DNA from 2 places in the Bradyrhizobium sp. GCM10028915 genome. Region 1 is predicted to be linked to the other one. Evidence: riboswitches for the same ligand, from Rfam matches in the RefSeq annotation. Region 1 holds a riboswitch; the other holds the start of a gene.

Region 1 (3,407 bases):
TTCATCGTGTCGGTCGCGGCGCTGGCGGCGGTGCGGCTCAACCCTTCGTGCCAGCTGTTCCTGCTGGCCTCGCACCAGTCGGCGGAGCAGGGGCATCGGCTGGTGCTGCGCGCGCTGAACGTGCAGCCGCTGATCAGCCTGGATCTCAGGCTCGGCGAAGGATCGGGCGCGGCCATCGCGCTGCCGCTGGTGCGGTCGGCCTGCGCGCTCCACAACGGCATGGCGACCTTTGCGCAGGCCAATGTGCCTGATCGTCCGGCCTGATCAAATCGTCCGCTGATTGACGGAGACGACGCGCCAGCCGGTCGCGAGCCGGTCAATCCTGGTCAGCGACAGCGGATCGATCATGAAGCGCAGGGCCGCTTGTGGCGTCAGGTCGAGCGCGATGCACAGCGCCGCCCGGATCGTGCCGGAATGCACGACGAGCGTTGCGGCCCCGGTGCCGATCTTCGACAAACCCAGGCGGACCCGCGCGACCTGTTCCTCAAAGCTTTCGCCGCCGGGCGGCCGTCCGCGCGCCGGATCGCTCCAGAACCGTGCATAGGCCTCGCCACCGGTCGCGGCGAGTTCGTCATGCCGACGGCCGGTCCAGTCGCCAAAGTCTTGCTCGCTGAATTCGTCCAGCTGCAGCGGCTCGAGTCCCAGCGCGCGGGCCGTTTCGACGGTGCGCCGCGACGGGCTCGCATAGCTCGCGGCGTCCCGCGGCAAGCGCTGGCGCAGCGCCTCCAACTGCGCGCGAGCACCGAGATCGGCCGGCGCGTCGGCTGCATGGATGATCCCCGAAACGCCATCGACGGGCGCGTGCCGTATCAGCCAGAGGAAGGTCTCGCCTTCCATGCTTTTCTCCAAGGAAACTGGTCGTTGTGGCAATAGCGCCGCAACTGGCACATTGACTCTGTCTGGATCGTAATCCTAGATGCTCGCGACGGTTTCCCCGAGAGGGGATGAAAAGGGAATGCGGTGCGGGGACGTTGTCCCCAATGCCGTGGCTGCCCCCGCAACTGTAAGCGGCGAATCTTGCGTCACGAGCCACTGGGTATCTCGGTCCCGGGAAGGCGATGCAAGGTACTGACCCGCAAGCCAGGAGACCTGCCGTCAGCCGTGGTCACACGCGAAGATGTCGGTCGGGGAGTACAGACATTCGGCTTCACCGGAAGGCTGACAAGCCGGACGATGGGACCCTGGTTCGCGGTGACGTGCCACTGACGTCACTCCGAGGTCCAAGACCGTGTATTCCCTTCGTATTGTACGACCACGCCGTTTCCTACTGGCATCCGCCGCTCTCACATCTTTCGTCGCCATCGACATGCCAGCGGCCTTGGCGCAGCAGGCCCGCGAGCCACTGCCGCCCGTCGAGGTGTCGGCGCCACAATCCCGCAGGCAGGCCAAGCCGGCCGGACGGGACGCGCAGCGCTCACGCCGCGCAGCAGCGCGCCGGCCGGAGACTGCATCCGCAGTGCCCAAGCCCGTCGCGCCGACCACGGCGGCACAGACGCCGCTCAACACCAATGCCGTCGCCGAAAGCGCTTCGCGCCTCGGCCTGACCGTGCGAGAAACGCCCGCGACCGTGGAGGTGATCTCGGCCGCAACCATGCGCGAGCAGGGCTACCGCACCGTGTCCGACGTTGCGCAGGGAGCGGTGGGCGTCACAGCCGGCGACAATCCGGCCGAGCCTTCGGCTTTCTCCATGCACGGCTTCACCAACAGCCAGATCAACACGCTCTATAACGGCATCAAGATCGGTCCGCAGAACATGACCTCGCGGATCATGGACACGGCCAATCTGGAGGCAGTCGAATTCCTGAAGGGTCCGGCGTCGCTGATGTCGGGCGAGGGCGCCGCCGGCGGCGCGATCAACTTCGTCACCAAGCAGCCGCACACCGGTCCGATCCGGAACGAGGCAGATTTCTCCTGGGACTCGCTGAACTCGTTCCGGGCGCATTACGGCTCGGGCGGCAGCACCAATGTGCAGGGGCTGGACTACCGCTTCGACGTCAGCCGTTCCTCGCTCAACGGCTTTGCCGACGACACCAACACCAAGACGCTCGATGTCTCCGGCCAGCTCAACTACCGCATCTCCGACAGCCTCAAGGTCTGGGGCGCGATCGAGTATCGGGAAGATCGCTCGAAAGCCTATTGGGGTGCGCCGCTGGTGCCGATTGCCTTCAGCGGCTCGCATGCGACGACGGGGATCGTTTCCGGCAATTACGTCTCGAACTACAACAAAACCGATCTCGGTGCCGTCACGATCGACGACCGCACCTTCAATACTAACTACAACGTCCTCGACAACAGGAACGTGGCGAAGGAGGTGTGGCTGCGCGGCGGTTTCGAGCTGAATCTGGCGCCCGACCTGACGCTGAAAAGTCAAGCCTATGCTTACGGAGCTGAGCGCACATGGTTCAACAATGAGATCGAGGCGTTCAATTCCGGGACCAACATGGTCGATCGTGAGCGCTTCTATGTCGCGCACAGCCAACGCTTGGTCGGCAACGTCACCGATTTGATCTGGGATGCGAATATCGCCGGCTTTGACAACCGTTTGGTCACGACGCTTTCCTCAAGCTACCTTGATTTCGTGAGGCCGGGCGCCGCAAATTTCCCCGGCGATTCCGTTCCGCTGGTCGATCCGCCTCGCGGCTATTACGGCCTGCTCACCATTCAGCAGCAGACCGCGCGCATCGACAATGAGGCGCTGTCGTTCGAGGACCGGTTGAAGTTGACACGGACCTTTGCGCTGGTCGGCGGCCTGCGCGTCGAGCATATCGGGCTCGACCGCAATTCGACCGACAAGTTCGGTCTGGAGAAGGCGAACTTCCCGTTCTCGCAATCCTGGGTCCCGACCACGGGGCGTATCGGCTACACCTGGGAAGCCGTACCGGGCCTGACCTTTTTCAGCCAATACGCCACCGGCGCAGACATCTCGGCCAACAACATCTTCCTGCTCAATCCGACCGATCCGCTGAACCTGACCACCGCGCGCACCTACGAGACCGGCGTCAAGCACCTGTTCTGGGACAACCGGGCGGAGTGGTCGTTCTCGGCCTACGACATCCTGCGCAAGAACGTCTATGCCGCGGCCGGCGGCATGCAGCTCAACCTTGCCGGACGGCAGGAATCGAAGGGCGTCGAGCTTGCCGCGTCCGTGCGTCCGATCGGTCCCCTGCGTCTCTGGGGCAACATCGCCTATGTCGATGCGCGCTACGCCGACTTTAATTTTGTCGGCGGCTCGTTCTCCGGCAACACGCCGCCGAACGTGCCGCGCGTCGTGGCGAATGCCGGAGCGTCGTATCGGTTCTTCACGCCGTGGCCCGTGGAAGTCGGCGTCACCGGCCGTCACGTCGGCGACCGCTACAACACCGATGCGAATGTCGTGACGATGAAGGCCTACACTGTCGCGGACGTCT
Region 2 (3,407 bases), on a different contig from region 1:
CGAAGCTTGTTATACAACAAGCCCGTTTTGGCAAGCCTCCAGCGAGTCCTCCGCAGCTAGCGTTGCAGCCATGAGCGGGGCTTGCACAAACCTCCAGTCGGGGTGATGTGACCGGAGGTTTGCCGAGATCCGACCTAGACCTGCGCCGTTCGCGGCTTTTTGTCGCCGCCGGTTGAGGAAGCGTCAGCCTCGCTTGCTCCCGCGCTGACGTGCCAAACAGACGCTTCCAGAGTCAAGTCGCGACTGACTCTCGCAAGAGGGCCCGAGGGCTCGTAGCCTGAAATTGAAGCGACCTGTTGCTGTCGCAGATGCAACATGGTCTCAGACCCGGGACAGCCGAATTGGGAAAATTGCCCAACATTGAGCGCGTCTGCGTTTGGCACGGCATTTGAAAGGGATCGCCCATGGCATCGCTCGCCTAAGGAGTCGGAAGGCATGGCTTACAAGATCGTCGCTTCGCAATGCACCGTTTGTGGCGCATGTGAGTTCGAGTGTCCCAACGCGGCGATCAGTCTGAAGCGCGACATTTACGTTATCGATGCCAAAAAATGTACGGAGTGCGAGGGCCATTGCGACACGCCGCAATGCGCGGTGGTCTGTCCGGTCCCTGACACCTGTGTCCCGTCCAAGACAGGATAGGCAGCCCGCGACCAAAAGGCCTCATCGCCCGATTTCGCGAACGAAGTTGTAGATGTGGGACCTTGAGGAGACCACGACCGCATGGGGCGCATCGAGGTCGATTAACATCGTTATGAGCTTAAGGCGCTGAGCGACTCCGAGGAACCCCTCAAAGGGCTCTGTCGGAGGACACCGTCGAATTTGTCACGAACAAGGACAAGGCCCTCGATGCTCAGTGGCCGCGTTAAGGCCTATCGTCGCTGGCCGCGAGTCGAGGCGAGGCAGACCGGCGTCGAGCGGCCACCGACGCATCGAAGCCGACGCAAAAGTCGCTCAGCACGTGAACACCTAGTGCACCGAGAAGATCATCTTGGCCAACCTCACGGAGCGGTCGACCTCGTGCCTGGTCGCGGGCCCGCCGAACACCAAGGAGCCGACCTGATCATCCGTGCGGTCCTGGAGCAATCCGGCTTTCGAAATTTTTAGGGAGCCTCGTGGGCTGTGACCAAACGGATGCCGGCCGAGGATGATCGCACCTTCCTGACGCGCAGGTTCGAAAAGCTGCTGACGGAAAAGGTCGCCTCCTCGCGATCACACAGATACCGAAAGCGGCCCGGGTTCGTTCCGGTGGTGGAGCTCAACCGTTACGCGAGCAGGGAGCGAATGCATTTCACAAGCGGAGCCTCCACGGATCAGGGCGTGTTCACCAGGCCGCGAGCAAGACCGTCGTACCCGCCTAGTGCGCTCGTAATCGCTTGGGCAATGTCGCAGCGAGAATCGGTAGGTTGACGCATCGATCCTCGTGCGCATAATTTCAAGCCGTCGCGGTCTCCGGATTTCGTTTGATCTGGAGCTAAGAGGGAAGCCGGTGCAATGCCGGCGCTGCCCCCGCAACTGTAAGCGGCGAGCCGCTGTCCAACGAAGTCACTGAAGCCATGCGGCTTCGGGAAGGCCGGACAGCAGCGACGACCCGTGAGCCAGGAGACCTGCCTCGACAAGATATCGTCCACGGGCGGGGCGTCCCGGTGTGCGCCAAGCAGTTGTCGCTCACGCGATGTTCGCTGTCTGCGTCCGCCATGGCCTTTGCCCCAACATGGGGTCTAAGCTATGTCAATCCTTTCGCTTCCCGTTGCCACACTGGGGACGTCACGCATCGGCCCACGACGCGAACTCAAATTCGCACTCGAGAGCTACTGGGCGGGAAAATCCAGCGAAGCCGAGCTCCTCGAGGCGGGGAGTGGACTTCGTGCCGCTAATTGGGCACGGCAGAAATCCCGCGGTGCGACCGTCATTCCTTCGAATGACTTCTCGCTCTACGACCATGTGCTCGATACCAGCCTAATGGTCGGCGCCATTCCCGACGTTTACGGCTGGAACGAAGGTCCTGTGTCGCTTAAAACCTACTTCACCATGGCGCGTGGCGCTCAAGACGGTGGTCACGCTCAGCATGGGCCCGGCGTAGCCGCACAGGAGATGACGAAGTGGTTCGATACGAACTACCACTACATGGTGCCGGAATTTCACCAGGATCAGATCTTTAAGTATGCCTCTCGGAAGCCGATCGAGGAATATGAGGAGGCAAGAAGCCTCGGTTATCAGACGCGGCCCGTCCTAGTGGGCCCAGTCACTTTCCTGAAGCTCGGCAAAAGCGTAAATCCCGCATTCAATCCGCTGTCGCTGCTTGATCGACTCCTCCCCGTCTATGTCGATGTTCTCCGCGAACTAGCCTCGCGCGGCGCTGAATGGGTTCAGCTCGACGAGCCATGCCTAGTGATGGACATCGACGAAGCATCTCGGGCCGCTGTCCGCCGGGCCTATGCTCATTTCGCTAAGGCCGTGCCGGCCCTTAAAATCATGCTGGCCACATACTTCGGGGGTGTCGGCGACAATCTTGAAACAGTCTTGGCCTTGCCCGTTGCCGGGGTTCATGTCGACCTGGTTCGTGCACCTGACCAGTTGGACGCGATTGTCGCCAGAGCAGGTAGAGATCTCGTGGTCTCGCTCGGTGTCGTTGATGGTCGCAACGTGTGGCGCTCTAATCTGCCGGCGCTACTCAACCAACTTGCTCCTATGGTCAAAAAACTGGGCAGGGACCGTGTTCAGATTGCCCCCTCCTGCTCGCTGCTTCATGTTCCGGCCGACATTGAACTAGAGATCGATCTCGATCCCAATCTGAAGACGTGGTTGGCGTTCTCAGTGCAGAAGATCAAGGAACTTTCGATATTGGGCAAAGCGCTGGCTGGCCATGCTGCCGACGTGGCCGATGAACTCACGCTCTCAGAGGATGCATCCGTCACCCGCGAAACATCGCCGAAGATCCACAGTGCGAACGTCGCCGGACGAATGGCCGCGATCGACGATAGCATGCGTCGCCGTCGCAGTGCGTTCACCCAGCGCGCCGACGTCCAGCGCGTCGCCTTCGCATTGCCGATGTTTCCAACCACAACCATCGGATCCTTTCCGCAAACGGCGGACGTCCGCAATGCGCGTGCAGCTCATGCGCGGGGAGCGCTGAATGACACGCAGTACGAGCAGCTTCTGAAAGCGGAGACAGCCCATACCGTGCATTGGCAGGAAAATATCGGCCTGGACGTGCTCGTACACGGTGAGTTCGAGCGCAATGACATGGTTCAATACTTTGGCGAGCAGCTGTTGGGTTTCGCATTCACCAAGCACGGCTGGGTTCAGTCTTATGGCTCGCGGTGCGTTCGTCCTCCTATCCTGTTTGGAGATGTCTCCCGCCCGAAGCCCATGACCGTTAAATGGTGGCGACATGCGCAGTCTCTGAC

The links. Region 1 has a riboswitch for cobalamin ahead of ACFQX9_RS02750 (TonB-dependent siderophore receptor). Riboswitches for the same ligand answer to the same signal wherever they lie in the genome.
Region 2: linked by a shared signal. The riboswitch ahead of metE (5-methyltetrahydropteroyltriglutamate--homocysteine S-methyltransferase) and the one ahead of ACFQX9_RS02750 (TonB-dependent siderophore receptor) in region 1 are both predicted to bind cobalamin.

The regions. Positions count from the first base shown of each region.
Region 1 covers NZ_JBHTFN010000003.1:207,622-211,028, forward strand. The annotation lists gene cobT (nicotinate-nucleotide--dimethylbenzimidazole phosphoribosyltransferase) at 1-264, shown strand, start outside; gene ACFQX9_RS02745 (histidine phosphatase family protein) at 265-837, opposite strand; cobalamin riboswitch at 910-1,112, shown strand; gene ACFQX9_RS02750 (TonB-dependent siderophore receptor) at 1,229-3,407, shown strand, end outside.
Region 2 covers NZ_JBHTFN010000065.1:137,412-140,818, reverse strand. The annotation lists gene ACFQX9_RS30460 (4Fe-4S binding protein) at 436-639, shown strand; cobalamin riboswitch at 1,427-1,627, shown strand; gene metE (5-methyltetrahydropteroyltriglutamate--homocysteine S-methyltransferase) at 1,726-3,407, shown strand, end outside.